One region of the Streptomyces longhuiensis genome, then DNA from elsewhere that is predicted to be linked to it. Evidence: riboswitches for the same ligand, from Rfam matches in the RefSeq annotation. Region 1 holds a riboswitch; the other holds the start of a gene.

Region 1 (15,532 bases):
TAGGTGACCGTGCCGCCCTTCTTCGTCGAGGCGTTGACGACGTCCTTCGTGGCGGCGTTCGCACCGGCCGACTTGTTGCTGTCGTCGGAGCCGTCGTCGGCCTTGCTGCAGCCGGCGAGCAACAGGCTCACGCTGCCGATGGCCGCGACCGCGGCGATTGATGACCTTCGCATGATGGTCGGAATCCCCTCCATTGTCGGAAACTTGTGGAGCACTCGATGCGGCCCGGGTCAGCGGCTGCGCGGGTCGAGGGCGTCGCGGAGACCGTCACCGAGCAGGTTGAACGCGAGCACGGTGACGAAGATGGCGAGGCCCGGGACGATCATGTATTGCGGATCGACCTGGAAGTAGTCGACGGCCTGGTTGAGCATGCCGCCCCAGGAGGCCTGCGGCGGCTGGATGCCCACGCCCAGGAAGCTCAGCGACGCCTCGAAGATGATGTTCGTCGGGATCAGCAGCGTCGAGTAGACGATGATCGGGCCGACCAGGTTGGGCATCAGTTCCCGGAACAGGATGTACGGGCCACGGGCACCCATCCCGCGGGAGGCGTCCACGAATTCCCGCTCGCGCAGCGCCAGGGTCTGACCGCGCACGATGCGTCCGAGGTAGGGCCAGTTGAAGAACCCGATCACGAAGATCAGTACGCAGATGTGCAGCGGCAGGCCGTTCAGTCCGAACGCGCCACCCTGCAGCGTCGCGGAGATCGAGATCGCGAACAGCAGGAGGGGGAACGCCAGGAACGTGTCCATCATGCGGCTGATGACGGAGTCGACCCGGCCGCCGTAGTACCCGGCGACGACGCCGAGGATCGCGCCGATCACGTTCGACAGAACGGTGGCGCCGAAGGCGACGACGAGCGAGACCCATGATCCCTCGAGGATGCGGGCGAGGATGTCACGGCCGAACTTCGGTTCCACGCCGAGGGGATGGTCACCGCTCATGCCACCCAGCCCGCCCTTGGGAAGCGACGTGGTGGGGTCGATGAGGTCCTGGTGGAAGGTGTTCGGGTCAAGGCCGAGCAGGGACTGGAGCGGGCGCGACAGGGCGGCCACGAGAATCAGGAGGATGACGATGACGCCGCCGGCGACGGCGACCTTGTCCCTCTTGAAACGGTTCCAGGCGATGCGCCCGAGGGAGCGCCCCTCGATCTGCTGCCCCTTGGTGCCGGCGAGCACAGCCTCGGGCTGCACCTCGGCCTGGGCCCCAGTGGTCTCGATCGGTGCGGTCACGGTGTGGTTGACCCCTCTCGGCCGACGGTGGCCGGCCCACGCCCGCCGCGGTAGCGGCTTGATCCTGTTTCACACGCTGGACAGTCCGGGGGCATGGCCTCGTAGTTGACCGTTCAGCTCGTACACAGAGTCGAAACCCCGTGTCTGCAGGGAGTCTTCAATGCGCCTGTGACCAGCCGCCAGCCCTCACAGTGAAAGGTTGCGCAACCGTGATGAGGCGACAGGAGTGCAGTATGCGGACGCGGGAACCGGCTGAGCGGACAATTCGCTCCGGTCCGAGAGCGCTTCGCCGGGTCCGGAATGCTAAACGGTGACCGATGTGGCGAGAATGCCCCGGTGGGGCACCAACTCCGCGGAAAACAGGGCGGAATGGGTGTTTGTCCCGCCGGCGCCGTCGGGTCAGGTCAATCCGGCAGTTTCCGGCGGCAGTTGGAACAGAGCCCCGCGGCGAACGGTTTCAGTACGTCCCGTGCGGCGGCGGGTACCCGTACCCCGCGACGGGGGCGGGCGCGGACGGGGCGGCGTGGGCCTCGCGGTCGTAGAACGGGCGGGCGTTGGCGCGCAGCCACATGGCGACGGGGTCGTGCTCGTCGGACATCGCGACCGTGGAGACGGGCAGTCCGTCGGGCACGGCGACGATCGACTGCTGCATCATCGCGCGCACCGCGTCCACGGACACCGGCGACGTGTCGTACACATCGAGGCCGATCGCCAGATAGGGCGCGCCGAGCGTCGGCTGGACCCAGGCGCGGCGCAGCGAGCGGATCGCGGTGGTCCGGTGCGCGTTCTGCGTCAGCAGGGCGTAGAACTGGGGGATTTCGATGGCGGGGTCGCTCAGCCGCAGGGGCCCGGCGGGCTGGCGGTCGAGACCGCCCGCGATCCGGCGCAGGTCGAGCCACGGGATGCCGACGCCGCCGCCGGGCGCGTGCGGGTTGAGCCAGAGGCCGTAGTGGTCGGGGTAGAGCGTGCGGGCCGCGTCGACCCCACTGACGACCTCGTACGCGCGGCTCCAGCCGGAGGCCGACAACTCCTGGGCGGAGGTGACGCAGGGGGCGTACGAGGTGCCGTCGACGTCCATGTTCCCGTACTGCGCGTCAGGGGATCCGGCCTGGCCGTGCCAGAGCAGCATCCACACCTGGCCGGCGCCGGGATCCGCGAGCGCGTTGAGCAGCGCCTCGTAGGCGTCGTAACGCCCCGGCGTCACCTGGCGCAGCATGTGCTCGACCTGACCGGCCGCGGCCGTGCCCGACGCACTCACCCGTAACCGCCCCTTCGTGACGTACTCGACGATTTCGACCCGCTCCCCGCGGCGGGACCGCCCAGACAGGTCATGAAACCAGCTTAAGCGGCGATCCTGACACCGACTTGACGTACGCGCGGTCGGCCGCTTTCCCGAGTTCTCCCGAACGGGGACCGGCGCCGGGCTTTCAGTGACCCTGCGTGTAGAACGGCCGCAGCGTGGCTCGCATCCAGTCACCGACCGGGTCCTGGGTGATGTCGAGCAGGACGAGGTTCACCGGCCAGGGCGCCGGCACCCGGCCCAGAGCGCGGCCCAGGGCGTCCATGGGCAGGTTGCGCGCGGGACCCTCCCACTGCGACACCTCGACGCCGACGAAGAGGACGGGGTCGCCGCCCTCGACGCTGGCGAGGCAGCGGCGGGCGGTGAGCACGACGCCGGACGCCTCGAACTCCTCGCGCACGGCGGCCAGGAAGTCGACCGGGTCGTTCTGCCAGTCGGGCTCGTAGAGGCTGACCCGGCCGCCCGAGGCGGGCCCGTCCAGCGGCGTGCGACCGGACCTGCACAGCTCGGCGACGGCGGGCGGGGGCAGCGGGACGCCCACGGCGCCGTCCGGGTTCACCGCGATGCCGACCTGCGGGGGCAGCCCGCGCGCGAACTCGACGGCCGGCGCGACCGTGCAGCCCATCCGGTCGCCGACGACCGCGAGGAACTGCTCCTCGGAGCTGAAGACGGGCACATAGGCCTGGCCCTCGATCTCCAGCGTCGGCAGGTCGAGGTTCGGGCTGCCGGGCCCGCCGCCCTGGGGCAGCGGTATCCACACCTGACTGCGTCCGAGGACCTCGACGATCCGGCCGCCCGCCGAGTCGACCCCGAGGGAGGCGGCGAGCACCTCCTCCAGCTCGTTGGCCGGCCACCCGCCGTACGGATGTGCATGAGCCTGCGCCGGAATGTCCATGTGCCTACCACCCGCTCTGGAACCGCTCTGTCTGCGGCCGAACCCTAGCGCGTGCGACCGACATGACACCCTCCGCATCCACACGGCCACAGGGGGTCGCCGGGGGTCAGCCGCCCTCGAACGCGATCCCGTTCAGCACATCCGTCGCGTCCCGGTCCAGCAGCACCGCGGACGCGCAGCCCCACGGCAGGTCACCGCGCTCGGCCGACTCCACGAGACCCGCGACCGCGCGGCGGTGCCGGGCGAACGCGTAGCGCGAGACCCCGCGGCCGCGGTCCCGCTGGCCGGCGAGCGCCGTGTCCGCGTCGACGTCGAGCAGCATCAGATGCAGGTCCGCGCCGCGCCGCCCGGCCTCCCTGGCCAGCCAGCGCCGCACCCAGGCCTGCGTGCCGCAGTCGTGCAGGACGACGCTGCCTCCCGAGCGCAGGGCCCGCCGCAGCCCGGCGAAGTGCGCGAGCCGCACGAGCGGGCGGTACACGGCGTACGGGAGGAGCCGGGGCAGCCGGGCCGCCCAGCGGTCACGGGCGTCCTGCGAGTCGATGCGCACGGCTCCGCCGGCGCCGACCACGCGGCGCATCAGCGTGGACTTGCCGCTGCCCGGGAGCCCCGAGACCACGATCAGGTCACCCCGCGCGAAGCCGAGGCGCCTCGGGGTGCGGCCGCCTCTGCCGCGCAGATCCCTGACGACCGGACCGCGCCCCGTCACCGACCTCGGGCGGGGCATCGCACGCTGTCCGACCCCTGCCGCCGCGTACGCACCCGCCGCTGCCTTATGCACCGTGATCGTCCTCCCCGTTCCGGTCACGCCACCCTTGCCCGTCAAGTGTAAAGAGACGGTAATGCCGTACAAGTGGTTTCCCCGTACGGTCGGCATGCAATGATGTGCGCGCCAAGAGCACGACCAACTGCATACCGGCCGCTTGAATCCGCGCGGGAGAGCTCCCCGGACGCCTACGCGTCCCCGGGGGCGCCGAAGGAGCAAGTTCCTCCCTTGAATCTCTCAGGCCCCGTACCGCGCGGGCGAGGCATATCTGAAAAGCGGGCGGCCCTCGGCCGCTCCACCCAAGGTGCAAGCCGCGACCACCTTTACGTGTGGCGCCGGCGAACCTCTCAGGTTCCGATGACAGATGGGGAGGAAGACCATCGCCCTCGTCTGTCATGCCTGGGATCCTGGAGCACCACTCATGAGCAACGCCCCCCGTAAGACCGCCCTCGACGCACTGCACCGCTCGCTGGGCGCGACGATGACCGACTTCGCGGGCTGGGACATGCCGCTGCGGTACGGCAGCGAGCGCGACGAGCACCTCGCGGTCCGCACCAAGGCCGGCCTCTTCGACCTGTCGCACATGGGTGAGATCACCGTCACCGGGCCGCAGGCCGTCGACCTCCTCGACTACGCCCTCGTCGGCAACATGTCCACGATCGGCCCCGGCCGCGCCCGCTACACCATGATCTGCCAGGAGGACGGCGGGATCGTCGACGACCTGATCGTCTACCGCCTGGGCGAGCAGGAGTACATGGTCGTCGCCAACGCGGGCAACGCGCAGATCGTCCTCGACGCGATCACCGGGCGCGCCGAGGGCTTCGACGCCGAGGTCCGCGACGACCGCGACGCCTACGCGCTGATCGCCGTCCAGGGCCCCGAGTCCCCCGGGATCCTGAAGTCCCTCACGGACGCCGACCTGGACGGTCTCAAGTACTACGCGGGCCTGCCCGGCACCGTCGCCGGCGTCCCGGCCCTCATCGCCCGGACCGGCTACACCGGCGAGGACGGCTTCGAGCTGTTCGTCGCCCCGGAGCACGCCGAGAAGCTGTGGCAGGCGCTGACCGACGCGGGCGCGCCGGTCGGGCTCGTCCCCGCCGGCCTCTCCTGCCGCGACACGCTCCGCCTGGAGGCCGGCATGCCGCTGTACGGGCACGAGCTGACGACGGCGCTGACCCCGTTCGACGCCGGTCTCGGCCGCGTCGTGAAGTTCGAGAAGACGGGCAACGAGGGCCGCTTCGTGGGCCGCGAGGCGCTCGAGGCCGCCGCCGAGCGCGCCGAGACCGCCCCGCCGCGCAAGCTCGTCGGCCTGATCGCCGAGGGCCGCCGCGTGCCGCGCGCCGGGATGTCCGTGGTCTCCGGCGGCCAGGTGATCGGCGAGGTCACCTCCGGCGCCCCCTCCCCCACGCTCGGCAAGCCGATCGCCATCGCCTATGTGGACGCGGCGCACGCCGCCCCCGGCACCGAGGGTGTCGGCGTGGACATCCGCGGCGCCCACGAGCCGTACGAGGTCGTGGCGCTGCCGTTCTACAAGCGCCAGAAGTAGCCCGACCAGTCCTCACGGGGGCCGCCGGAAGTAACCCAGCGCACACCCCTCTCGTTCCGCAGCACCCATTCGCGTACAGGAGAATTCAGATCATGAGCAACCCCCAGCAGCTGCGCTACAGCAAGGAGCACGAGTGGCTGTCGGGCGCCGAGGACGGCGTCTCGACGGTCGGCATCACCGAGTTCGCGGCCAACGCGCTCGGCGATGTCGTCTACGCCCAGCTCCCCGAGGTCGGCGACACGGTGACCGCGGGCGAGACCTGCGGCGAACTCGAGTCGACCAAGTCCGTCAGTGACCTGTACTCCCCGGTCACCGGCGAGGTCGTCGAGGCGAACCAGGACGTCGTGGACGACCCGGCGCTGGTGAACTCCGCCCCGTTCGAGGGCGGCTGGCTGTTCAAGGTCCGCATCTCGGATGAGCCGAAGGACCTGCTCTCCGCGGACGAGTACGACGCGTTCTCCGGCTCCGGCAACTAGGGACACCACGACCATGTCGCTCATGAACACCCCCCTGCACGAGCTCGACCCGGACGTCGCCGCCGCGGTCGACGCCGAGCTGCACCGCCAGCAGTCCACCCTCGAGATGATCGCGTCGGAGAACTTCGCTCCGGTCGCCGTCATGGAGGCGCAGGGCTCGGTCCTGACCAACAAGTACGCCGAGGGCTACCCCGGCCGGCGCTACTACGGCGGCTGCGAGCACGTCGACGTCACCGAGCAGATCGCCATCGACCGGGTCAAGGACCTCTTCGGCGCCGAGTACGCCAACGTCCAGCCCCACTCCGGCGCCTCCGCCAACCAGGCCGCCCTCTTCGCGCTCGCCAAGCCCGGCGACACGATCCTGGGCCTGGACCTGGCGCACGGCGGCCACCTCACCCACGGCATGCGCCTGAACTTCTCCGGCAAGCAGTTCGACGTCGTGGCCTACCACGTCGACGAGGCCGGCCTGGTGGACATGGCCGAGGTCGAGCGCCTCGCCAAGGAGCACCGCCCCAAGGTCATCATCGCGGGCTGGTCCGCCTACCCGCGCCAGCTGGACTTCGCCGCGTTCCGCCGCATCGCGGACGAGACCGGCGCCTTCCTGTGGGTCGACATGGCCCACTTCGCCGGACTCGTCGCGGCCGGACTGCACCCCAACCCGGTCGAGTACGCCGATGTGGTGACCTCCACCACGCACAAGACCCTCGGCGGGCCGCGCGGCGGGATCATCCTCGCGAAGAAGGACTTCGCGAAGAAGCTGAACTCCTCGGTCTTCCCCGGCTTCCAGGGCGGCCCCCTGGAGCACGTGATCGCCGCCAAGGCCGTCTCCTTCAAGGTCGCCGCGAGCGAGGACTTCAAGGAGCGCCAGCAGCGCACCATCGAGGGCGCCCAGATCCTCGCCGCCCGTCTGACCTCGGACGACGCACGCGCCGCCGGCGTGAACGTGCTGTCCGGCGGCACGGACGTGCACCTGGTCCTGGTCGACCTGCGCGAGTCCGAGCTCGACGGTCAGCAGGCCGAGGACCGTCTCCACGAGGTCGGCATCACCGTCAACCGCAACGCGGTCCCGAACGACCCGCGCCCGCCGATGGTCACCTCCGGCCTGCGGATCGGCACCCCGGCCCTGGCCACCCGTGGCTTCCAGGCCGAGGACTTCACCGAGGTCGCCGACATCATCGCCGAGGCGCTGAAGCCGGAATACAACGCGGCGTCCCTCAAGGCCCGCGTCACCGCCCTCGCCGACAAGTACCCCCTGTACCCCGGCCTGAAGTAGTTTCGTACGCATTTGTACGTATGAAATTTCGGGGCACCGCGCACACTGGACAGTGAGAGCGGTGCCCCGCCCCATGCACCGCCCTCCGTATCTGCTTGCGCACCACCCGGCGGACAACGGCGTCCGCCGAAACCCCACCTAGGAGTTCCCCCGTGGCCATCTCGGTCTTCGACCTGTTCTCGATCGGCATCGGCCCGTCCAGCTCCCACACGGTCGGCCCGATGCGGGCGGCCCGCATGTTCGCGCGCCGCCTGAAGAACGAGGGCCTGCTCGCCCACACCGCCTCGATACGGGCGGAGCTCTACGGCTCCCTCGGCGCCACCGGACACGGCCACGGCACCCCCAAGGCGGTGCTGCTGGGTCTGGAGGGCGACTCCCCCCGCACCGTCGACGTGGAGAAGGCCGACGACCGCGTCGAGGCGATCAAGACCTCCGGGAAGATCAACCTGCTCGGCGTCCACGAGATCCCGTTCAGCTTCGACGACGATCTGGTCCTGCACCGCCGCAAGGCGCTCCCGTACCACGCCAACGGCATGACGATCTTCGCCTACGACCACGAGGGCGCCCTCGTCCTGGAGAAGACGTACTACTCGGTGGGCGGCGGCTTCGTCGTCGACGAAGATGCGGTGGCCGGCGAGAACCCGATCGTCCCCGACGACACGGTCCTCAAGTACCCCTTCCGCACCGGCGACGAGCTGCTCCGCCTCGCCGAGGAGACCGGCCTGTCCATCTCCGCCCTGATGCTGGAGAACGAGAAGGCCTGGCGCACCGAGGACGAGATCCGCTCCGGTCTGCTCGACATCTGGCGCGTCATGCAGGCCTGCGTCTCGCGCGGCATGTCCCGCGAGGGCATCCTGCCCGGCGGCCTCAAGGTCCGCCGCCGCGCCGCGAACTCGGCCCGCCAGCTGCGCGCCGAGGGCGACCCGATGGCCCGCGCCATGGAGTGGATCACCCTCTACGCGATGGCCGTCAACGAGGAGAACGCCGCGGGCGGCCGCGTCGTGACCGCGCCCACCAACGGCGCCGCGGGCATCATCCCCGCGGTCCTGCACTACTACATCAACTTCGTGCCCGGCGCCGACGAGGAGGGCGTCGTCCGCTTCATGCTCTCCGCGGGCGCCATCGGCATGCTCTTCAAGGAGAACGCCTCCATCTCCGGCGCCGAGGTCGGCTGCCAGGGCGAGGTCGGATCCGCCTGCTCGATGGCCGCGGGCGCCCTCGCCGAGGTCCTCGGCGGCACCCCCGAGCAGGTCGAGAACGCCGCCGAGATCGGCATGGAGCACAACCTCGGCCTGACCTGCGACCCCGTCGGCGGCCTCGTCCAGATCCCCTGCATCGAGCGCAACGGCATGGCCGCCGTGAAGGCCGTCACCGCGGCCCGCATGGCCATGCGCGGCGACGGCAGCCACAAGGTCTCCCTCGACAAGGTCATCAAGACCATGAAGGAGACCGGCGCCGACATGTCCGTCAAGTACAAGGAGACGGCCCGCGGCGGGCTCGCGGTGAACATCATCGAGTGCTGAGGATCAGCGGGCGTCGAGGGCGGCGGCGGTCACAGGGTCGCCGTCGTGCCCTCCCCGGCCCCGCTCCCCGCGAGCCACTGGTCCCAGCTCAGGTTGAAGGCCGCGTAGCCGTTGTCGGCCGGAGCCTTGGCGCGCGGCGAGCCCGTGATCGTGACGGGGTCGCCCTGCTTGACCTGCCCGTAGAACCACTTGGCGTCGGCCAGCGACAGGTGGACGCAGCCGTGTGAGCCACGGGCGGAGCCGCTGCCCGGGTTCGGGTCGCCGGTCGAGTAGTGGACGTAGGTGCCGGACTGGGTGAGGTGGACGTCCCAGGGCAGCGTCAGGTCGTAGTAGTTGGCGCTGCCCTTGTTGCAGCTGATGCCGACGCTGCAGGAGGTCATGTGGACCTCCTTCTGCTTGTCGATGACGGCCATCGTGCCGTTCCAGGTCGGGAACTCGGCGCTGCCGGCGTTGATCGACAGCGTGCGCACCGCCTGGCCGTTCTTGGTGACCTTCATGGTGTGACCGGTGACGGAGACGTCGGCCCGGACGTCGTCGCCGACCGTGAAGGTGTGCGTGTAACCGTGCACGCCGTAGCGGCCGTTGCCGTTGCTGACGCCCTTCATGTCGGCGTCGATCTTCACCTTCGTACCGGAGGGCCAGTACTCCTTCGGGCGCCAGTCCGCGCGCTTGTCGCCGAACCAGTGCCAGGCGCCGGCCACCGGCTGCGAGGTGCTGACCTTCATGTGCTTCTCGACGGAGGCACGCGCCTTGGCGGCCACCGGGTCGGTGAAGACCACCGAAATCGGCATCGCCACACCGACCTTGGCGTCGTTCAGCGGAGTGATCGTCTCAAGCAGCATGGGCGGACCCTTGGGCTTCGCCGGTTTGGGCGAGGCGCTCGACCTCGGCTTCCCCGCCGCCTTCCCGTCGTTCCCGCCCGCTTCCTTGTCGCCACCGCCGCCGCAGGCGCTCGCGCCCACCAGCACCGCGACCGTCACGAGCGCGATCCCTATTCCGCCCTTGCGCCGTCCCACGACCTGCCCCACTCTCCGAGTCACCCGACGGCCCCCAACGGGACCAACTCCCTGTCAGACAGCGACACGGCTCCGGCAGTTGCACGAAGCCGTGTAAAGCGTGTTCCAAGACTGCGGCCGTCGAAACGTCCTGGCGGCGCCGCGTCACACAGGTGGATCAACGTGCGGAAAGAGGTACCCCCGCGGGATCCGATCGGGGACGATGGATGTTCGACCTCGTCGCCCCACCGACCAGGAGGCCAGCATGCTGCGCGGTATCGACGTCAGCTCGTACCAGTCCACCTTCGACACGGACGGCCAGTCGTTCGTCTTCATCAAGGCGACGGAGGGGCGTTCGTACGTCAATCCGCGGCTCACGGCGCAGACGAAACTGGCCCGCGACGGCGGCTGCGTCGTCGGCTTCTACCACTTCCTGTGGCCGGGCAACCTCACGGCCCAGGCCGAGTACTTCGTGAGCAAGGCCCCGGAGAAGGCGGGGGACCTGCTCGCCGTGGACTGGGAGACGACCGGTGAGGGCACCCGCGCGAGCAACGCGGAGAAGGACCGCTTCATCCGCGAGGTGAAGCGCCTGCGCCCCCATCACCGGGTGCTGCTCTACACGAACCGCAACTTCTGGCTCAACGTCGACACGACGTCCTACGCCGGTGACGGCCTCTGGATCGCCGACTACACGACGGCCGGCAAGCCGCGCATCAAGGCGGCCTGGAAGTTCCACCAGTACACGGACAGTCCGATCGACAAGGACGTCGCCCAGTTCACGAGCAAGGGCGCGCTGCGGGACTGGGCCACCCCGTGACACGCCCTCGCACCGGGTGACTCAGGCGCGCCACTCCGCCGTGCGTTCCGGGGACGCCTCGGCGAGGGCCTTGCGGACGGTGTCCGCGTCCGCCGCGAGGCCGTAGACGGGGGTGCCGGGCTGCTGGCGCCAGGACTCGTCGAGGCCGCCCGTGTCCACGGAGTCGAAGCCGATCCCGTCGAGCAGGGCGCGTACGACCGTCTTGGCCGCGTCGTCGTCGCCGGCGACGGGCAGGGCGATGCGCTCGGGGTCGCCCTTGGGGCGCGGCCTGTCGAGGAGTTCGTGGGCGTAGGTGCCGTTGAAGACCTTGACGACCGGGTGGCCGAGCTGGAGCTCGGTCCAGCGGCTCTCGGGCATGCCCTCCTCGATGGCGGCGATCCGGCCGTCGCGCTGCTGCGGGTAGTAGTTGCCGGTGTCGATGACGGTGACGCCTTCCGGCGCGTCGTCGAGGAGGTCGGCGGGCAGACCGGGGACGGCCTTCATGGGGACGGTGACCACGACGACGTCGGCGCCGCGGGCCGCCTCTGCGACGGTCACCGGCGTGGCACCGGTCTCCCCGGCGAGGTCACGCAGGGTCTCGGGGCCGCGCGAGTTGGCCACGGACACGTCGTGGCCGGCCGCGGTGAAACGGCGGGTGAGATTGCCGCCGATGTTGCCGGCGCCGATGATGCCGATCTTCATGTGGAGCCCTTCCGGAGGAGCGTGCGTACGCGCGTGGTCACGTACCTCCGGGCCGACCGGGCCATGCCGGTCCGGCGCGGGTGCCACACGAACGGGGCCGCACCTGCCTCAGTCCTGGCGCGCCAGTTTGCCCCGCATCACGGCCAGCTCCTCCCGCGCCTCGCGTTCGGCGGCGTCCTCGTCGCCCGACGCGACGGCGTCCACGAGCGCGGTGTGCGCCGCGTCGCCGTGGCCGGCCTCGGCGGCGCGGACGTCGACGAGGTCGAGCAGGTCGACGAGGCCTTGGCGCAGGGCGGGCGCGAACTCGGCGAAGAGGTCGGTGAGTACGGGGTTGTGGGCGGCGGCCACGACCGCCGCGTGGAGCGCGATGTCGGCGTCGACGAACGCGGCGCCGCCCACCTCCGCCGTCGCTCTGCGCGCGTCGAGGGCCGCGCGCATCGCCGTGACGTCCTCGGGGGTGCGGCGGCGCGCGGCGAGGCGCGCGGCCTGGACCTCCATCAGGACGCGGACCTCGTAGACGTCGGCGACGGCCGCGGCGCGCAGCCGCGCGGGCCAGTCCTCGACGGGCCGGTCGGCGGTCACGAAGACGCCCGCGCCCTGCCGGGCCCGGACCAGTCCGGCGCCGGCGAGGGCGCGCAGTGCCTCGCGGACCGTGGAGCGGCCGACGCCGAGTTCCCTGGCGAGGGTCGTCTCGCCGGGCAGCTTGGTGCCGACCGGCCAGTGCCCCGACGCGATCTGCTCGCGCAACCGCTCGGCGGCCTGTTCGACCAGAGGGCTGGGACGGAGCGCGCCGAGCGCCACGGGAATCACCTGCTCTTCTTGAACACCGCTGTTGAACACCGCGGCTCGTCCTGGACACCGCGTGAACGCGGAGACTTTATCCCTCTGCGGACCGGACCTTTCCATTTTCCCGAACAACTTGTCTGAGGACCTGAGCTGTGACTAGCCTACTGCTCGTGATCTTCCGCGGTCTCCTCCTTCTCGGCTGCCGCGGCGGGGCCTGACACGACCGGCACCCCGCCGCGGGATGCCGTGCTGCCGGTCGTCGTCCGACCGAGCCGAAGGACACGTCACCGCATGACCACCGCCCATGACTGGAACCGGCAGCAGCCGGGCCCCATGCCGTACCACCGCTACCGCCCGCACCACGACCGCGTCGACGTCCCCGTGCGGGAGCGGAGCTGGCCGGGCGCCCGGATCGAGCGGGCGCCCCTGTGGGTCCCCGTCGACCTGCGCGACGGCAACCAGGCGCTCGCCGAACCGATGGACACCGGCCGCAAGCGCCGCTTCTTCGATCTGCTCGTCCGCACGGGGTTCAAGGAGATCGAGGTCGGCTACCCGTCGGCGAGCCGCACCGACTTCGGCTTCGTACGCCACCTGGTGACGTCGGGAGCCGTGCCCGACGACGTCACGCCCGTCGTCTTCACGCCCGCGCGGCGCGATCTGATCGAGCGGACCTTCGCGTCGATCGAGGGCCTGCCGCGCGCGGTCGTCCATCTGTACATCCCGACCTCTCGCGTCTGGCGCGACGTCGTGCTCGGCCGGGACCGCGCGCAGGTGTGGGAGACCGTGCGGGACGCCGCCGCGCACATGGCGCGCCTCGCGGACGCCCGGCCCGGCGCGCACATCCGCTTCCAGTTCGCCCCGGAGACCTTCAACGTCACCGAGCCGGACTTCGCCCTGGAGATCTGCGACGGCCTGACCGAGCTGTGGGACGCGAGCCCCGACCGGCCGGTCACGCACAACCTCCCGGCGACGGTCGAGATCGCGACGCCGAACGTGTACGCCGACCAGATCGAGTACATGCACAAGAACCTGTCCCGCCGCGACGCGGTGATCCTGTCCGTGCATCCGCACAACGACCGCGGCACGGGCGTCGCCTGCGCCGAACTCGCGGTCCTCGCGGGCGCCCAGCGCGTCGAGGGCTGCCTCTTCGGCAACGGCGAGCGCACCGGCAACGTCGACCTGGTCACCCTGGCCATGAACCTGTACGCGCAGGGCGTCGACCCGATGGTCGACTTCTCCGACATCGACGCCGTACGGGAGGTGGTCGAGCACTGCAACCGGCTGCCCGTGCACCCCCGCCACCCCTACGGGGGCGACCTCGTCTACACGGCCTTCTCCGGGACGCACCAGGACGCGATCAGCAAGGGCCTCGCGCATCACGCGGCGGCGGCAGCGGCGGCCGGGGTCCCGGCGCGGGAGGCGCGCTGGGACGTGCCGTACCTGCCGATCGACCCGGCCGACGTGGGCCGCAGCTACGAGGCAGTGATCCGCGTCAACTCGCAGTCGGGCAAGGGCGGAATGGCGTATCTGCTCGCCACGCACCACGGCGTCGACCTGCCGGCGCGGATGCGGCCCGACTTCGCGCGGGTGGTCCAGGAGGCCACGGACGACAGCGGGCACGAGGCGACCCCGAAGGACCTGTACGAGCTGTTCCGCTCGACCTGCCTGGAGCCGGGGCGCGGCGCCGGGCACGTGTCCCTGACGGCGTGGTCGACGGACGGCGAGGGGCAGGCGCGCCGGTTCGTGTGCACCCTCCAAGTGGGCGACCGCACGGGCGACTTCGAGGGGCGGGGCGGCGGGACCCTGTCCGCCTTCGTGGACGCGCTCGCGGCGGCCGGGGTCGGCGTCGACATCGTCGACTTCACCGAGGACGCGCACGGCGAGGAGGCGGCGGCGTACGCGCAGTGCCGGGTCGACGGCGTGACGGCGTGGGGCGCGGGCCGCGACCCCTCGCCGCTGGTGGCGTCGGTCCAGGCGGTCCTGGCGGCCGTGAACCGGGCGGTGGCGGCCCGGTAGGAACGCGGCAGGAAGCGCAGGGGGCGCCCGCCGGGAGTCCGGTGGGCGCCCCCTCGAAGACGCTGGAGCTGGGGTATCGGCGCTCAGGCCTTGTTCAGGTTCGCCCAGAACTCGTCGAACGAGAGGACCTTGTCCCCGTTGGCGTCCTGCCGGGCGATGAGCGCCTCGGCGACCGACTCGGTGACGTTGAAGTCGCCCATCTGAGCCATCGCGCTCTTGTACTCGGCCGCCGTGATGAAGCCGTCGCCGTCCGCGTCGAACCGCTGGAACGCCTTGCGTGCTTCCTCGATGTCCGCCACCGGGTCCACCCCTTCTTGCTGTAACACTGACGGAGGTCAGATTAACGGGCGGTGCGAGCGCGCAGTGCGGCGACCACCCACGCGAACTCCTCGTTGTGCCGGGGCAGCGTCTCCAGGCCCCGCACCAGGGACACCAGGTCACGAAAGCGGGCCACGTCGTCGTTGGCGGCGGCCTCCATGCGCTCCAGTACGGCGGCCAGGTCGGCGCCGGCGCCGAGCAGCCCCCGCAGCACCTCCTCCGCCTCGGGCGACTCGGGCGCGACGCCGCGCTCCCGTGCCTCCCCGGCGAGCTGCACGAGGCGGCTCATGAACCACAGCGAGCTGCCCGGCGGCACGTCGGGCCCGCGGTCGGCGGCGTTGAACTCGATCATGCTGCGCATGTGCGCCCGGAAGTCCGGGTCCTGCATCAGCTCGGCCAGCTCCACCCACGCGTCGACCTGCTCGGTCGTCGGGTCGTCCGGCAGGTCCGGGACCATGACCCGCATCCGGGTGCGGATGTCCGGGTCGGCGGCGTCCAGGCCGCCGAAGGTCTGCTCCATGAAGTCGTCGATGATGTGCTTGCGCTCGGCGGCGCTCAGCCGCGCCAGCTTGTTCATCAGGGCCATCTCCTCTGCGCTCGAGTTCCTCTTCGCGACGGTCGAAAGGACGGCCCGGTTCAGCCGCAGCGAGCGGATCTGCGCATCCAGCGCCGCCACGTGCGCGGCGGCCACGGACGCGATGTCCGACTCCCCGTCCACCACGCTGCGTACGTCGTCCAGGCCGAGGCCCAACTCCCGCAGGGTGCGGATGAGTTCGAGCCGTGCGAGGGACTGCGCGTCGTACAGGCGGTAGCCTCCCGAGCTGCGTCCGACGGGTGGCAGGGCGCCCACGTCGGACCAGTAGCGGATGGTGCGCACCGACAGGCCGGTGCGCCGGGACAGCTGCCCGATGGTG
Region 2 (15,532 bases), 4.4 Mb from region 1:
GCCGCCATCCGGCGGCACATCTTCCGGGCGTGAGGCCGATGTCCGAGGACGAGAACCAGAACAAGAACCAGAACAAGAACCAGAACAAGAACCAGAACCAGAACAAGAACCAGAACAACGAGCAGTACCGCCTGCGCAAGGAGCTGCCGGACGAGGTCGCTCCTGAAGCGGTGGACGGCGCGGACCACGCGGACGGCGCAGACGATGCGGATGCGCCGACCGCGGAGACGAAGAGCCGGTCGCTGACCGGACGTCAGCGGCTGGCCAAGGGGCTGTGGCCGCCGCGGGTCACCCGTGCGCAACTCATCGTCGCCGTCCTGCTGTTCGTGCTCGGCCTGGGTCTGGCCATCCAGGTGCGGTCCAACAGCGACAGCAGCGCGCTGCGCGGCGCACGTCAGGAAGATCTCGTACGCATCCTCGATGAACTGGATGACCGTACTCAGCGTCTGGGAGATGAGAAGCAGCGTCTCGAGGGGCAGCGCACCGAGCTGGAGAACAGCTCGGACCAGGCCGAGGAGGCCCGCAAGCAGACGGTCGAGAGGGAACGGCAACTCGGCATTCTGGCGGGCACCGTGGCGGCGCAGGGCCCCGGGATCACGCTGACGATCACCGACAAGAAGGGCGCGGTGCAGGCGGACATGCTGCTGGATGCGATCCAGGAACTACGCGCGGCGGGCGCCGAGGCGATCCAGGTGAACGACGTCCGGGTCGTGGCCGACACGTATTTGACGGATGCGAGCGGCGGGAGGGTGAGTGTGGACGGCCACAAGATCGGCCAGCCTTTCGTCTTCAAGGTCATCGGCAAGCCGCAGGACCTGGAGCCGGCGCTCAACATCCCCGGCGGGGTGGTTCAGACTCTGGAAAAGGAGCAGGCCACCGTTACCGTGACACAGGCGCAGAAGATCGTTGTGGACGCCTTGCGACCCGCGAAGCGGCCTGACTACGCTCAGTCGTCCTCCCAGTGAGGCGGGGGCGTATGGCGGCGTTCGGGCCAGGGCATGAGGTTGCGGGGGGTCGGCGCACCGTAAGCGGGGTGCGTGGTGGAAACTGTTTGGCGGATACGGACGTTGTGAGGATGTCTGTGTCGCCGATGTACGGCGGTGTGTGCAATCAGGGTTCGTCCTGCCCCACGGGCGGGTCTGTTTCGGTCAAGGGGAATCGCCCGTGAAGTTGTTTGCGAAGTTGTTCGGCAAGAGCGCACGTGAGGACAGCGGCAATGCCAATGCCACTGCCCGTCACCGTGCACCGCGCGCCCAGGACGCGGAGGCGCAGGGGACGGAGCGTCCGCTGTTCCGTGATCAGGTCGGTCCTCAGGGTGGTGACATTTCGGGCGGACAGGGCGCGTCGTCTGTTGACCCTGCCGCGTCCGGCCGCATAGGTTTCGGGGAACCGTCAACCTCAAGTGCGGGTGGAGGGTTTACCCCCGATCCGTATGCGTCCCATGCCCCCGCGGGGCAGCCGCGGCAGGAGGATCCGTCCATGTCGGCACTGGTGTGTACGAGGTGCGGAAACCGCAACGCCGAGGCGAGCCGGTTCTGCTCCAACTGTGGTGCGCCTCTGCGCGCCACGGCCGAGCGTCCGTCCGAGACGACCTCGACGATTTCCATTTCGGGCCTTGAGGCCTACGACGCCGAAGTCACCGGTCAGACGCTGTCGCCGGCGCTCTCCCCGGAGGCCCAGGCCGCCGTCGACGCCCTGCCGCTCGGCTCGGCGCTCCTGGTGGTGCGACGCGGTCCGAACTCGGGCAGCCGCTTCCTCCTCGACGGCGAACTGACCACGGCGGGACGGCACCCGCAGAGCGACATCTTCCTTGACGACGTGACCGTTTCGCGTCGCCACGTGGAGTTCCGTCGCGGTGCTGACGGTGCCTTCACCGTCAGCGACGTGGGCAGCCTCAACGGCACGTACGTCAATCGGGAGCGGATCGACTCGGTCATGCTGTCGAACGGCGACGAGGTGCAGATCGGCAAGTACCGGCTGGTCTTCTACGCGAGCCAGCGGGGCATCTGACCTGTCAGGAAGGTCCATGCTTCAAACACCGAAGGGCGGTGCCGGTCACGGCACCGCCCTCACGGACAGTCGGCTGATGAGCATCGGCACCGTGCTGAACGTGCTGCGCGACGAGTTTCCCGAAGTCACCATCTCCAAGATCAGGTTTCTGGAGTCGGAGGGGCTGATCGAGCCGCAGCGCACCCCCTCGGGGTACCGCAAGTTCAGCCCGGACGACGTCGAGCGACTTGCCCACGTACTGCGCATGCAGCGGGACCACTACCTGCCTCTGAAGGTCATCAAGGAGCAGCTCGACGCCCTGGAGCGGGGAGAAGCGATCACGCTGCCCTCTACGGGGCGGCCGGGCGACGGCGAGGACGGCAGGGCCTCCGAGGGCGGCGAAGGGCCGACAGTGGCCCGTGTGGGCCGTGACGAGCTGCTTGCCGCTGCCGGCATCGAGTCTCCCGAGCTCGACGAGTGGGAGTCGTACGGCCTCATCGCGCCGCTGCCCGACGGCGGGTACGACGCGGAGGCGGTCACGGTCGCCGAGCTGGTCATGGAACTGGGCCGCTTCGGGATCGAGCCGCGGCACCTGCGGGCGATGAAGGCCGCGGCCGACCGGGAGGCCGGTCTGGTCGACCAGGTCGTCGCGCCGCTGCGACGGCACCGCAATCCCCAGACGCGGGCGCATGCGCAGGCCCGCGCGAAGGAACTGGCGGGGCTGACGGTGAAGCTTCACGGGGCGCTTGTGCAGACCGCGCTGGGCGTGCGTCTGCCCTGATCCGAGGGGTGCTCGCGCGGTGTGCGTCCGGCGATCGAAGGGTGCCCGACTACCCAAACCTGCCGGGCACGTCCTAGGGTTGCTGTGTGAACGAGCTCGACGTCGTAGGTGTCCGGGTCGAAATGCCCTCCAACCAACCGATCGTGCTCCTGCGTGAAGTGGGAGGCGACCGCTACCTCCCCATCTGGATCGGACCGGGGGAGGCGACGGCCATCGCCTTCGCACAGCAGGGCATGGCCCCCGCACGCCCGCTGACGCACGACCTTTTCAAGGACGTGCTGGAAGCGGTCGGGCAGGAGCTCACGGAAGTACGCATCACGGACCTGCGCGAAGGCGTCTTCTACGCGGAACTGGTGTTCTCGAGCGGGGTCGAGGTCAGTGCCCGCCCGTCGGACGCCATAGCGCTCGCGCTGCGCACCGGTACGCCGATCTACGGCAGTGACGGTGTGCTCGATGACGCCGGGATCGCGATCCCGGATGAGCAGGAGGACGAGGTGGAGAAGTTCCGCGAGTTCCTCGATCAGATCTCGCCCGAGGATTTCGGGACCAACAGTCAGTGACGCGAGAGCGGCCGTCGCAGGGCGGCCGCTGCCTCGCCGGGGGCCGGCCGGATCATTCGGCTAGCCTTTCCCCGCGGTGAGGTACGGGAAACCACTCGTAGGGTGATTATCACTCGGCGTGCCGAGTGTGGCGATCGTTGACGCACCCCTGGTGACTGCCTACCGTCGAGCAGGCAGGTCAAAGAGGAGGTCGGCGTGAGAAGCAGCGGCGACGGTACGGCTGGGGGCGGCGGACACAGTCCGGCGGAGAGCGGCCCGTACTCGCTTCACGGCCACGCGGCCGATCACATTCCGCGTCGGCCGACGGTGTTGCCGGTGGTCGCTCAGAGGGATGATGACGCGACGCCCGAGCAGGTCGGATACCGGGGACCCACCGCGTGCGCGGCGGCCGGTATCACCTATCGGCAATTGGACTACTGGGCGAGGACCGGACTGGTCGAGCCGAGTGTGCGCCCGGCCCACGGGTCGGGAACCCAGCGGCTCTACAGCTTCCGGGACGTCGTCGTCCTGAAGATCGTGAAGCGGTTCCTGGACACCGGTGTCTCACTGCAGAACATCCGCACCGCGGTGCAGCATCTGCGGGAGCGCGGCTTCAGCGATCTGGAGCGGCTGACGCTCATGAGTGACGGCGCCACCGTCTACGAGTGCAGCTCGCCGGCGGAGGTCCACGATCTGCTCCAGGGCGGTCAGGGCATCTTCGGCATCGCTGTCGGTGTGGTGTGGCGGGACGTCGAGAGCGCCCTGTCGCAGCTGCACGGGGAGCGTATCGACACCGGCGAGACGCTCCTCGGGAACAACCCGGCGGACGAGCTGGCGAGACGGCGCCACCGCGCGGTGTGAGCGGGGCCGATGCGTCGGCCGGGGCATTGTCAGTGCCGTAGGGCAGCATCGGACATGTGAGAACCGCGCCCACGATCCTGCATCTCGACATGGATGCCTTCTACGCCTCGGCGGAGCAGGCGTCGAAGCCGAGTCTGCGCGGGAAAGCCGTGGTCGTGGGCGGGATCGGGCCTCGTGGGGTGGTGGCCACCGCCTCGTACGAGGCCCGGGTGTTCGGGGTGCACTCGGCGATGCCGATAGGGCAGGCGCGCAGGCTCGCGCCCAACGCCGCGTATCTCGCGCCGCGCTTCCGGCTCTACCGGGAGGTCAGCGAGCAGGTGATGGGGCTGCTGCGGGAGCTGTCGCCGCTGGTGGAGCCGCTGAGCCTCGATGAGGCGTTCGTCGATCTGGAGGCCGGTGAGGCGGCCTGGGACGCCGCGTCGGCGCGGCTCGTCGGTGAGCGGCTGCGGGACGAGATCAAGACCGTGACCGGTCTGACCGGGTCGGTGGGGCTCGCGGCGTCGAAGATGCTGGCGAAGATTGCCTCCGAGGAGGCGAAGCCGGACGGGCTGGTGCTGATCGTGCCCGGCACCGAGCGCGCCATGCTCGGGCCCATGTCGGTGCGCACGCTGCCCGGCGTGGGGCCGGCGACCGGGGACCATCTCAGACGTGCCGGGATCACCACGGTCGAGGAGATCGCCGAAGCGGGCGAGGACGAGCTGGTACGGCTGCTGGGGAAGTCGCACGGGGCGTCGCTGTATGCCATGGCCCTCGCGCACGACGACCGGCCCGTGGTGGCCGAGCGGGACGCCAAGTCGGTGTCGGTCGAGGACACGTACGACGTGGACATCCACGACCGGGTGCGGGTGCGGACCGAGGTGCAGCGGCTCGCCGAGCGGTGCGTGCAGCGGCTGCGGGGGGCGGAGCGGTCCGGGCGGACCGTGGTCCTCAAGGTGCGGCGCTACGACTTCTCCACGCTGACGAGATCCGAGACGCTGCGTGGGCCCACCGACGACCCCGCCGTGGTGCGGGAGGCGGCCGCCCGGCTCCTGGAGTCCGTGGACACGACGGGCGGGGTGCGGCTGCTCGGCGTGGGGGTGACGGGCCTGGCCGACTACACGCAGGAGGACCTGTTCGCGCAGGCGCGGGCGCAGGCGGAGGCCGATGCGCACGTGGCCGAGGGGGAGCGTGAGGGTGAGGCGGAAGGGGCGGGTGGTGCGGGTGAAGAGGGGCAGGCGGCTGCCGAAGAGGTCGTCGAGGTCGCGGACCGGCGCTGGGTGGCCGGGCACGACGTGCGGCACGAGGAGTTCGGGCACGGGTGGGTGCAGGGCAGCGGGCTCGGGCGGGTGACTGTGCGCTTCGAGACGCCGTACTCGGAGCCGGGGCGCGTGCGTACGTTCCGGACCGACGACCCCGCGCTCGTACCGGCGGAGCCGCTGCCGCTGGTGGAGGGCGGAGCCGGGCGCTTCGCGGCGCGGGAGCCGGATGTCGGGTCAGGTGTCGTCTGACGGGCGGGCGATCTTGCCGAAGTCTCGGTCCTCAGGCGGCTCGGGGTCGCCGGGGGCCGAGATGTCGAGACCGTAGTGGTGATAGAGCTGGAGCTCCTGTTCGGGGGAGAGGTGACGGCCGACCCCGAAGTCGGGGGCGTCCTTGATCAGGGAGCGTTCGAAGGGGATGCGCAGGGTGCCCTCCACCAGCTCGCTCGGCTCCAGGGGGACGAAGGCGTCCCGGCTGAACAGGCCTGTGCGTATCGCCGCCCACTCGGGGACGCCGGTCGCGTCGTCGAGGTAGACCTCGTCGACGGTCCCGATCTTGGCTCCGTTGCGGTCGAACGCCTTGCGGCCGATCAGGTTGCGCGGATCGACATCGGTCTGCACGGGGCCCTCCAGCTGCTCGCAACTCATCCGTAAGCACTACCAAAGTGCACATTGGGGAAGGCGGCCACTCGAAGCCGGGGGTGTCGTTGCCGCTGGTAGGCTGGCGATGGCTGCCGACCCCGTGCGGGAGAGTCCTCCGGATGACACCGGAGGCGCCGAAGGAGCAACTCCTCCCCGGAATCTCTCAGGCCCCTGTACCGCACGGACGAGGTCACTCTGGAAAGCAGGGCGGGCGTTCAGGCCTCCGCTCTCACCGACGGTGAAAGTCGTCATGCCCTTCGTGATGTGGGGTGTGCCGGTGAAACTCTCAGGTTGAGATGACAGAGGGGGAGGCCGTCCGGGCACCCGCGCCGTGGTGCCCCTCGCAGGTCGCAATGACCAGGAGGCCTCCGCAATGACCGCCAACCGTATTCCGCTCTCCCAGCTGGAGCAGGGAATCCCCTTCGAGCAGCGCCATATCGGTCCGGATGAAGCAGCGCAGGCCAAGATGCTCGCGCAGGTCGGGTACGGCTCGCTCGACGAGCTGACGGCGGCCGCGGTCCCGGACGTGATCAAGAGCGCCGAGGCGCTCGATCTTCCCGGGGCCCGCACCGAGGCCGAGGTGCTCGCAGAGCTCCGCTCCCTCGCCGACCGCAACCAGGTCCTCGACTCGATGGTCGGACTGGGCTACTACGGCACGTTCACGCCGCCCGTCATCCTGCGCAACGTCATGGAGAACCCGGCCTGGTACACGGCGTACACGCCCTATCAGCCGGAGATCTCGCAGGGCCGTCTCGAGGCGCTGCTCAACTTCCAGACGATGGTCGCCGAGCTGACCGGCCTGCCCACCTCGGGCGCCTCGCTGCTCGACGAGGGCACGGCCGCGGCCGAGGCCATGGCGCTGTCCCGGCGCATGGGCAAGGTCAAGAACGGTGCCTTCGTGGTCGACGCGGACGCGCTGCCGCAGACCATCGCCGTGATCCAGACGCGTGCCGAGCCGACGGGTGTCGAGGTCGTCGTCGCGGACCTGTCCGAGGGCATCCCGGCCGAGGTCGCCGAGCGCGGCGTCGTCGGCGTCCTGATCCAGTACCCGGGCGCCTCCGGTGCCGTCCGCGACATCAAGCCCGTCATCGAGCAGGCCCACGAGCTGGGCGCCGTCGTCACGGTCGCCGCCGACCTGCTCGCCCTCACGCTGCTGACCTCGCCCGGTGAGCTCGGCGCCGACATCGCCGTCGGTACGACGCAGCGCTTCGGTGTCCCCATGGGCTTCGGCGGTCCGCACGCCGGCTACATGGCCGTCCGCGAGAAGTTCGCGCGCAGCCTGCCCGGCCGCCTCGTGGGCGTCTCCGTCGACGCCGACGGCAACAAGGCGTACCGCCTCGCGCTGCAGACCCGTGAGCAGCACATCCGGCGCGAGAAGGCCACCAGCAACATCTGTACCGCTCAGGTGCTGCTCGCCGTCATGGCCGGCATGTACGCCGTCTACCACGGGCCCGAAGGCCTCAAGGGCATCGCGCGGCGCACGCACCGGTACGCGACGCTGCTCGCCGAGGGCCTCAAGGCCGGCGGCGTGGAGGTCGTGCACGGCGCGTACTTCGACACCCTGACCGTGAAGGCCGCGGGCCGGGCCGCCGACGTCGTGAGCGCGGCGCGCGAAGGCGGCGTCAACCTCCACCTCGTGGACGCCGACCATGTGTCGATCTCCTGTGACGAGACCACGACGCGTGCCCAGCTGGGCGCCGTCTGGACCGCGTTCGGTGTCGAGGCCGACGTCGACGCGCTCGACGCGGCGGCCGTGGACACGCTGCCCGCGGGCCTTCTGCGCGATGACAACTACCTGTCGCACCCCGTGTTCCACGCGCACCGCTCCGAGACCTCGATGCTGCGCTACCTGCGCAAGCTGGCCGACCGCGACTACGCGCTCGACCGCGGCATGATCCCGCTGGGCTCCTGCACGATGAAGCTCAACGCGACGACGGAGATGGAGCCGGTCACCTGGCCCGAGTTCGGCCAGCTGCACCCCTTCGCGCCCGCCGAGCAGGCGCAGGGCTACCTCACGCTCATCCGTGAGCTGGAGGAGCGTCTGGCGGAGGTCACCGGCTACGACAACGTGTCGCTCCAGCCGAACGCCGGCTCGCAGGGCGAGCTGGCCGGTCTGCTCGCCGTCCGCGGCTACCACCGCGCCAACGGTGACGACCAGCGCACCGTCTGCCTCATCCCGTCGTCCGCGCACGGCACGAACGCCGCGAGCGCCGTGATGGCCGGCATGAAGGTCGTCGTCGTGAAGACGGCCGACGACGGCGAGATCGACGTCGCGGACCTCCGCGCCAAGATCGAGCAGTACGCGGACGAGCTCTCCGTCCTGATGATCACCTACCCGTCCACGCACGGTGTGTTCGAGGAGCACGTCGCCGACATCTGCGCGCAGGTGCACGACGCCGGCGGTCAGGTCTACGTCGACGGCGCCAACCTGAACGCCCTGGTGGGCCTCGCCAAGCCGGGCCACTTCGGCGGCGACGTCTCGCACCTCAACCTGCACAAGACGTTCTGCATCCCGCACGGCGGCGGCGGCCCCGGCGTCGGCCCGGTCGGTGTCCGCGCGCACCTCGCGCCGTACCTGCCCAACCACCCGCTGCAGCCCGCCGCGGGTCCCGAGACCGGCGTGGGCCCGATCTCCGCGGCACCGTGGGGCTCCGCGGGCATCCTGCCGATCTCGTGGGCGTACGTGCGTCTCATGGGCGGCGAGGGCCTCAAGCGGGCCACGCAGGTCGCGGTGCTCAGCGCCAACTACATCGCCAAGCGGCTCGAGCCGCACTTCCCGGTGCTGTACACGGGCCCCGGCGGCCTCGTCGCGCACGAGTGCATCATCGATCTGCGCCCGATCTCGAAGGCGACCGGCGTCAGCGTCGACGACATCGCCAAGCGGCTCATCGACTACGGGTTCCACGCGCCGACCATGTCGTTCCCCGTGGCCGGGACGCTGATGATCGAGCCGACCGAGAGCGAGGACCTCGCCGAGCTGGACCGGTTCTGCGAGGCGATGATCGCCATTCGCGGGGAGATCGAGAAGGTCGGGTCGGGCCGGTGGCCCGCCGAGGACAACCCGCTGCGCAACGCCCCGCACACCGCGGCCGCGCTCGGCGGCGAGTGGGAGCACGCGTACAGCCGCGAGGAGGCCGTCTTCCCCGCCGGTGTCGTGGCCGCCGACAAGTACTGGCCGCCGGTCCGCCGCATCGACCAGGCGTACGGCGACCGCAATCTCGTCTGCTCGTGCCCGCCCATGGACGCGTACGAGGACTGATACTCACGCTGACATGCGTCAGGGCCGGTTCCGGGGTTTCCCGGGGCCGGCCCTTTCGTACAGGGGACGCCGTCGGCGTCCGGATGCGCTCAGGCCGCGGTCACGACGTGCACCGGGCGGTGCGGAGCGATGATCTGGCCGGTGGGCAGCAGCTCACCGGTGTCCTCGAAGAGCAGGACGCCGTTGCAGAGCAGACTCCAGCCCTGTTCGGGGTGGTGGGCCACAGGGAGCGCGGCCTCCCGGTCGGCGGAGTCTGCGGACGGGCACGGTGGCTGGTGCTGGCACATGGATGGGATCTTTCCCTGTGAAGTGATGTCGGTGATGGGTGTGATGTCGCGGTCTGTCCTGCGGCTCGAAGCGTTGTTCATGGCCGCCCCCCGTTTGTCGGTCGGTCCGGAACCCAGTGTTGCCCCACGGGCGTCAATCCGCAGGTATTTCGTCGCAGCGGTCCTCACTGGATGAGGACGCGTCACCCGTGCGGACGGTTCACCCCAACTGCACTGTCCCTTCGGGTGGTTCGGGGTGGCCTGACCGGGCTAGTCCGGACGGGCCCGCGGGGGCGTGGCCGAGGGCATGGCTGCGCCCCGCGACCGGTCGGCATCGGCAGCGGGGCGCGGGCGCGTCGGACGGCCCGGTCGCGTCAGGCGGGTGAGCCCAGAAGTGGCGCGGGGGTCAGTCGATGGGTGAGAACGGGCAGCAGTTCGGCGACCGGGTGCGGGCGGTGGGCGGCGATGCCGGGCGGCGCGGGCGCCAGCGGGACCAGGAGGTCACTGGCCGCGGGATGTCCCGTCGAGGCGTCGGCGTTGCAGTCCCCGTGCAGCCAGAGGGTGAGCATGTACAGCTCCGGGACCGAGAGCAGGCGCGGTTGGTAGGCCGCGGGCATGGACTCGGCCTGGCGCAGCGCCCGTTCGGTGGCCGCGACGTACGGGCCCTCGAAGAAGTGCGAGAACGCCCAGCCGTCGGCGGTCAGCATCGTGTCGGCGGCGGCGACCGCGCGTTCCCCGCAGCGGATCAGGAACCGCCAGCCGGCGAGTCGGGTCGGCGAAGGGCCCGCGCTGCCCGTGACCCGGTCCAGTACGTGGACGGGCAAAGGGAGTTCGGGGCTCGCCGGTCCTTGGGCGGAGCGCAGGGAAGGGGTGCGGGCCTCGCGGACCGCGGTCGGGGAACCGAGGGCCGTGAGGACAGTGCGCAGGGCGGGCGCGGGAGCCGGAGGGACATGCAGCGGCATGGTGGGTCGCCTCTCATTCGACAGGCACGGTGGATCGAGGGCGTGGCGGGACGAGCGGACGGCGCTGTCTGCTGACCGGGCCAGAGGGGGCGGGGCAGATACCGCGAGCGCCAACTCTGCGCCTCGTTCGCGAAGTTTATACGACACGTGTTCACGCAGTGTTTCGTCTAGCCGTCGCGAAAATACTCGGCAAGGCGTTATTCGGTCGGCGAGATGCGGGAAATCTCCCGATTCCCAGCGGGGTTGGGTCTGTGACCTCGTAATCTTCACGGCGAGCGGACGGCCGATTCTCGTCGGTGTTTATCACCAGGTCATGTGGAACCAGGTCTTCGACATGCCGCATGCCTCGTGAATGTGCCCCGTGACAACTGCTGCGAGCCTACTCGCCCGTGGCGGGAAGCGGGGCGTTATCGATCACATTGCCTGGGCATCATCCACCGTGACACAGCGGCCGGACGGCCGTGTCGTCCATGTGAGGAGGGACGCTTCCATGGGGGAGAAGGTCGTGGCGGGCGCGTTCGACCTGTCCGATCGGCGGCACTACCGCAGGAAGCTGCAGCAGTGTCTGGCGGGGCTCGCGAGGCTCCTGGAGGAGGAGAGGTTCGATCGTCCGAGGAATCTGATGGGCCTGGAGATCGAGTTGAATCTCGCGGGGCCCGACGGCATGCCGAAAATGATGAATGCGCAAGTTCTCGAGCGCATCGCGAGCCGTGATTTCCAGACCGAACTCGGAATGTTCAATCTGGAAGTGAACATTGCTCCCCATCGTTTGGAAGGCCGCGTTCTCGACCGGCTCGCCGAGGAGCTCAGGACCGGCCTCGCCTATGCCCACCGGAAAGCGAACGAGGTGGACGCCGGGATCGTGATGATCGGCATTCTCCCGACGCTCGTGCCCGATGATCTCGTCTCCGCGAATCTGTCGGACGTGGACCGCTACAGCCTCCTCAACGACCAGATGGTGGCCGCGCGCGGCGAGGACTTCGTCGTCGACATCGACGGGGTGGAGCACCTGCGCTGCACCTCGGGGTCCATAGCGACCGAAGCGGCCTGCACCTCCGTGCAGTTGCACCTCCAGGTCACGCCCGCCCGCTTCGCCGACGTGTGGAACGCGGCGCAGGCCGTCGCGGCCGTGCAGGTCGCGGTCGGCGCCAACTCGCCGTTCCTGTTCGGACATGAGCTGTGGCGCGAATCGCGGCCGCCGCTTTTCCAGCAGTCGACCGACACCCGCCCGCCCGAGCTCCAGGCCCAAGGGGTCCGGCCGCGCACCTGGTTCGGCGAGCGCTGGATCAGCAGCGCGTACGACCTCTTCGAGGAGAACCTGCGCTACTTCCCCCCGCTGCTGCCCCTGTGCGACGACGAGGAGCCGCTGCGCGTCATCGACGACGACGGAGTGCCGGCGCTCGGCGAACTCGTCCTGCACAACGGCACCGTCTACCGCTGGAACCGGCCCGTGTACGGCATAGCCGGGGGCAGGCCGCACCTGCGCGTGGAGAACCGCGTCCTGCCCGCGGGCCCCACCGTCACCGACGTCATCGCGAACGTCGCCTTCTACTACGGCGTCGTACGCGCCCTGGCCGAGGACGCCCGCCCGGTCTGGACCCGCCTGCCCTTCGACGCGGCGGCCCGCAACTTCGACGAGGCGTGCCGGTACGGGATCGAGGCGCGCCTCGACTGGCCGCGCCGGGGCCGCTTCGGCGGGGTCGAGAAGGTGCCCGCCGTCACGCTCGTACGGGACGAGCTGCTGCCGCTGGCCGCTGCCGGGCTCGATGCCTGGGGGGTCGAGGCGGCCGACCGTGACTTCTACCTCGGGGTGATCGAGGAGCGCTGCCGGCGGCGGGTCAACGGGGCCTCGTGGCAGGCGGCCACGTTCCACCGCGCGCTGGAGAGCGGCCTCGAGCGCGACGCGGCGCTCGCGGCGACCACCCGGCGCTACTGCGAGCTGATGCACGCGGGCGACCCGGTGCACACGTGGCCGGTGGGGCTCCCGGCGCCGGCGGTGCAACTGGGCTGAGCGGCAAGGCGGTTCTGGCTGGTCAGCCCTTGGCGCCCGCCTCCACGATCGCCTTGAGGATCACCGCGTGGATCTCGGCCGGGTCGCTGACCTGGTGCCCCGAGCCGCCGGTGGCCCCGGCGATCTGCTCGACCTCGTCCTTGTCCGCGTCCGGGCCGACCGCGATGGCGATGAGCGGCACCGGGTGCTTCGGGTCGGCGAGGCTCTGGAGCCGCGAGACGAGGCTGCTGCGCGAGATGGATCCGGGGTCCTGGTTCGCGCCGTCGGTCACGACCACGAGGGCGTTGAACTTGCCGTTCCGGTAGGAGGACGTGGCCTCCTCGTAGGCCGCGAGCGTGGTGTCGTAAAGACCCGTGGCGCCGCCCGGCACGGGCTGCAGGCCGCTGAAGGCCTCGGACAGCCTGTCGCGCTGGGTGCCGCCGCCCTCGCGGTCGCCGAGGCGCTCGGTGGGCACGAGCTTGCGGTAGTCGCGGGTTCCGTCGAGGAGTGTGGCGAACTCCCACAGGCCGATCTCGTCCTCGGGCGTGAACGTGGCGAGCGCCTGGAGCATCGAGGCCTTCGTGACCTCCATGCGGGACTGGTTGCGGCCCGGCACATAGTTCGCCATGGAGGCGGAGGCGTCCACGACGACGGTGATCCGGGCGCTCTGCACCGTGATCGTCCACATGCCGAGGGTCTCCTGGAGTTCCTTGTCCGTCGGCGGCTCGGAGTCCGAGGCCGCGTACGGCTGCGGGCTGCGGCCGCCGGCCCCGGCGATCAGGGCGTCCGAGGGCTCCTCGTCGTCCGTCCTGAAGCCGTGCTTGTCCAGGATCCCGAGGCCGGCGTCCTCGCCGAGCAGGGTCATGAAGCGGATCGCGGCCCGTCGCTCGTCCGTCGACTTGACGCCCTCGTCGACCAGCGCGAACGGGTAGTCCAGCTGCGGCGAGCCGTCCTTCGGGTAGAAGAGGTCGAGCCCGTCCTTGTCGCCGGCGGTCGCGTTGTACCGGAACGAGGACTGCTCGGAGAGGATCAGCGCCTGATTGCGGCGCGGATTGCCCTGCTCGGTGCCGGAGGAGTCGCGCGCCAGGGTGTCGGTCAGCTGGCCGTCGCTGTCGGTGGTGCGCTGCGAGAGCGCCTTGGCCATGGCGGCGGCCTGGGTGTCGCCCTGCGACCCGGACTTCTTGGTGGAGGCGCCCAGCTGGGTCAGGGCGAGGAGACCGGTCGCGCTGCGCGCGGGGTCCGCGGTCCCGAGCCGCAGCTTGTCGCCCTCCATGGCCGCGCCGGTCAACTGCGCCCAGGTGTACTTCTTCGCGGGCCAGCCCATGCTCTTCGCGGCCGACGGCACCATGCTGATGCCGATGGGGGAGGAGGCTATGTTGCCCATCGCCGTGACGCGAGTGGCGTTCCCGCCGAGGCCGGCGCGCTGGATCCACAGACTCGAATCCGGCACCCACGCCTCGTAGTCCCCGGTGCCCTTCCGGCCCTTGCGCACGGCATCGGCGATCTTGTACGAGTCGCCCGCCTGCACGCGGGTGTCGAGGCACTGTCCGTCGGAGGTCAGATGGTTCTTGCGGGCGAGGTCCGCGGCGTCGCGCAGCGCGGGGGCGATGTCGGGCGAGGCGGCGATGTCGAGGTGGACCGTCTTGCCGTTGCAGGCCCCGCCGAAGGAGAGCAGGCCGCTCCTGGCCGCCAGAGCCGTGCCACCGGCGACCACGAGAACGAGGGCCGTGGCGATGGCGACGGTCCGGCCGCGTGTGCGGGAGCGGGGGGCGACCGCGTCCGTCCCGTGCTCGTCGGGCAAGCTGTGACGTCCCATGCGGTGGTGCCCTTCCTCGGGTCCCGGCCCGACGCAAGGGGAGAGGTACACCAAAGAACGGCCTTCGTCCCCCCGGCCTGTCGCGCGCGATCTTCGTACCTGTATTCGAGACCCTAGCGGGGCTAGGTGGGGGATGAGGCGGGATTACTCAACTGGAGGCAGGTGTGCAGGCGGAGGCGGGTGCGGTGGCCGATTCCTTTCCCAACGAGCGGCTCTCGCGACACATTCTTCGGAACGAGACACTGCTCGTCCTGGCACTCTCGCTCGGTGCGAGCGGAGTGTCCGCGCTGATCAGCTTTGTTGGATCGGTCACCAAACCGGGGGGCCTGAAGGACCAGGCGGCGACCCTGAACGCCTCGGCGGCTCCCGGGCGGCCGTGGCTTGATCTGGCGTGGCAGTTGTTCGGGATCGCGAGCGCGCTCGTCCCGGTCGCGCTCATCGCGCACCTGCTGCTGCGTGAGGGGGTCGGGATGCGGACGATCGGCTTCGACCGTACGAGACCGCTCTTCGACACGACCCGCGGCGCGGTGATCGCGGCGGTCATCGGCAGCACGGGCATCGCCTTCTACCTGGCGGCCCGTGGCCTCGGCTTCAACCTCACGGTGGTGCCGGAGGCGCTGCCCGACGTGTGGTGGAAGTTCCCGGTCCTGATCATGTCGGCGATCCAGAACGCCGTCCTCGAGGAAGTGATCGTCGTCGGCTATCTGCTGCGCAGGCTGGGGCAGTTGGGCTGGACGCCCGGCACGGCGATCGTGGCCAGCTCGGTGCTGCGCGGGTCGTACCACCTCTACCAGGGCATCGGCGGCTTCTTCGGGAACCTCGCGATGGGCCTGGTCTTCGCTTATCTGTACCGGCGGTGGGGGCGGGTCGGGCCGCTGGTGGTGGCGCACTCGCTGCTCGACATCGGTGCGTTCGTCGGATACGCGCTGCTCGCGGGGAAGGTGGGGTGGCTGCCCACGGCGTGAGGCCGGGGCGGGTGCCGGATGCAGGGGCGTACGAGATTTTCGTACGCCCCTGCGGCGTGGAAGGCCCTAGGTGAGCAGGTCGCCCTCGATGACCGTGACGGCGCGGCCGGTGAGCAGGGTGCGGGCGCCGCGCAGTTCGGTGTGCACGAAGCCGGTACGGGCGGAGGCCTGGAGGCCGGTGAGTTCGGCGCGGCCGAGGCGCGCGGACCAGAACGGCGCGAGGGCCG

What was found. Region 1 has a riboswitch for glycine ahead of gcvT (glycine cleavage system aminomethyltransferase GcvT). Riboswitches for the same ligand answer to the same signal wherever they lie in the genome.
Region 2: another riboswitch for glycine. It lies ahead of gcvP (aminomethyl-transferring glycine dehydrogenase); the one in region 1 lies ahead of gcvT (glycine cleavage system aminomethyltransferase GcvT).

What each region holds. Positions count from the first base shown of each region.
Region 1 is NZ_CP085173.1:6,475,772-6,491,303, reverse strand. It holds gene LGI35_RS30010 (ABC transporter substrate-binding protein) at 1-173, opposite strand, end outside; gene LGI35_RS30005 (ABC transporter permease) at 231-1,229, opposite strand; gene LGI35_RS30000 (enhanced serine sensitivity protein SseB C-terminal domain-containing protein) at 1,687-2,487, opposite strand; gene LGI35_RS29995 (enhanced serine sensitivity protein SseB) at 2,657-3,424, opposite strand; gene LGI35_RS29990 (AAA family ATPase) at 3,531-4,148, opposite strand; glycine riboswitch at 4,346-4,449, shown strand; glycine riboswitch at 4,450-4,561, shown strand; gene gcvT (glycine cleavage system aminomethyltransferase GcvT) at 4,609-5,733, shown strand; gene gcvH (glycine cleavage system protein GcvH) at 5,826-6,209, shown strand; gene glyA (serine hydroxymethyltransferase) at 6,223-7,482, shown strand; gene LGI35_RS29970 (L-serine ammonia-lyase) at 7,635-9,005, shown strand; gene LGI35_RS29965 (L,D-transpeptidase) at 9,035-10,021, opposite strand; gene LGI35_RS29960 (glycoside hydrolase family 25 protein) at 10,266-10,817, shown strand; gene LGI35_RS29955 (NADPH-dependent F420 reductase) at 10,839-11,498, opposite strand; gene LGI35_RS29950 (FadR/GntR family transcriptional regulator) at 11,607-12,299, opposite strand; gene leuA (2-isopropylmalate synthase) at 12,576-14,300, shown strand; gene LGI35_RS29940 (EF-hand domain-containing protein) at 14,384-14,599, opposite strand; gene LGI35_RS29935 (helix-turn-helix domain-containing protein) at 14,641-15,532, opposite strand, start outside.
Region 2 is NZ_CP085173.1:2,092,547-2,108,078, reverse strand. It holds gene LGI35_RS10005 (small basic family protein) at 1-33, shown strand, start outside; gene LGI35_RS10000 (DUF881 domain-containing protein) at 30-965, shown strand; gene LGI35_RS09995 (FHA domain-containing protein) at 1,165-2,010, shown strand; gene ftsR (transcriptional regulator FtsR) at 2,027-2,770, shown strand; gene LGI35_RS09985 (bifunctional nuclease family protein) at 2,857-3,330, shown strand; gene LGI35_RS09980 (MerR family transcriptional regulator) at 3,526-4,170, shown strand; gene LGI35_RS09975 (DNA polymerase IV) at 4,227-5,657, shown strand; gene LGI35_RS09970 (PRC-barrel domain-containing protein) at 5,643-6,026, opposite strand; glycine riboswitch at 6,141-6,236, shown strand; gene gcvP (aminomethyl-transferring glycine dehydrogenase) at 6,421-9,306, shown strand; gene LGI35_RS09960 (DUF5999 family protein) at 9,396-9,593, opposite strand; gene LGI35_RS09955 (hypothetical protein) at 9,947-10,534, opposite strand; gene LGI35_RS09950 (glutamate-cysteine ligase family protein) at 11,025-12,545, shown strand; gene LGI35_RS09945 (substrate-binding and VWA domain-containing protein) at 12,568-14,340, opposite strand; gene LGI35_RS09940 (CPBP family intramembrane glutamic endopeptidase) at 14,505-15,305, shown strand; gene LGI35_RS09935 (PhzF family phenazine biosynthesis protein) at 15,372-15,532, opposite strand, start outside.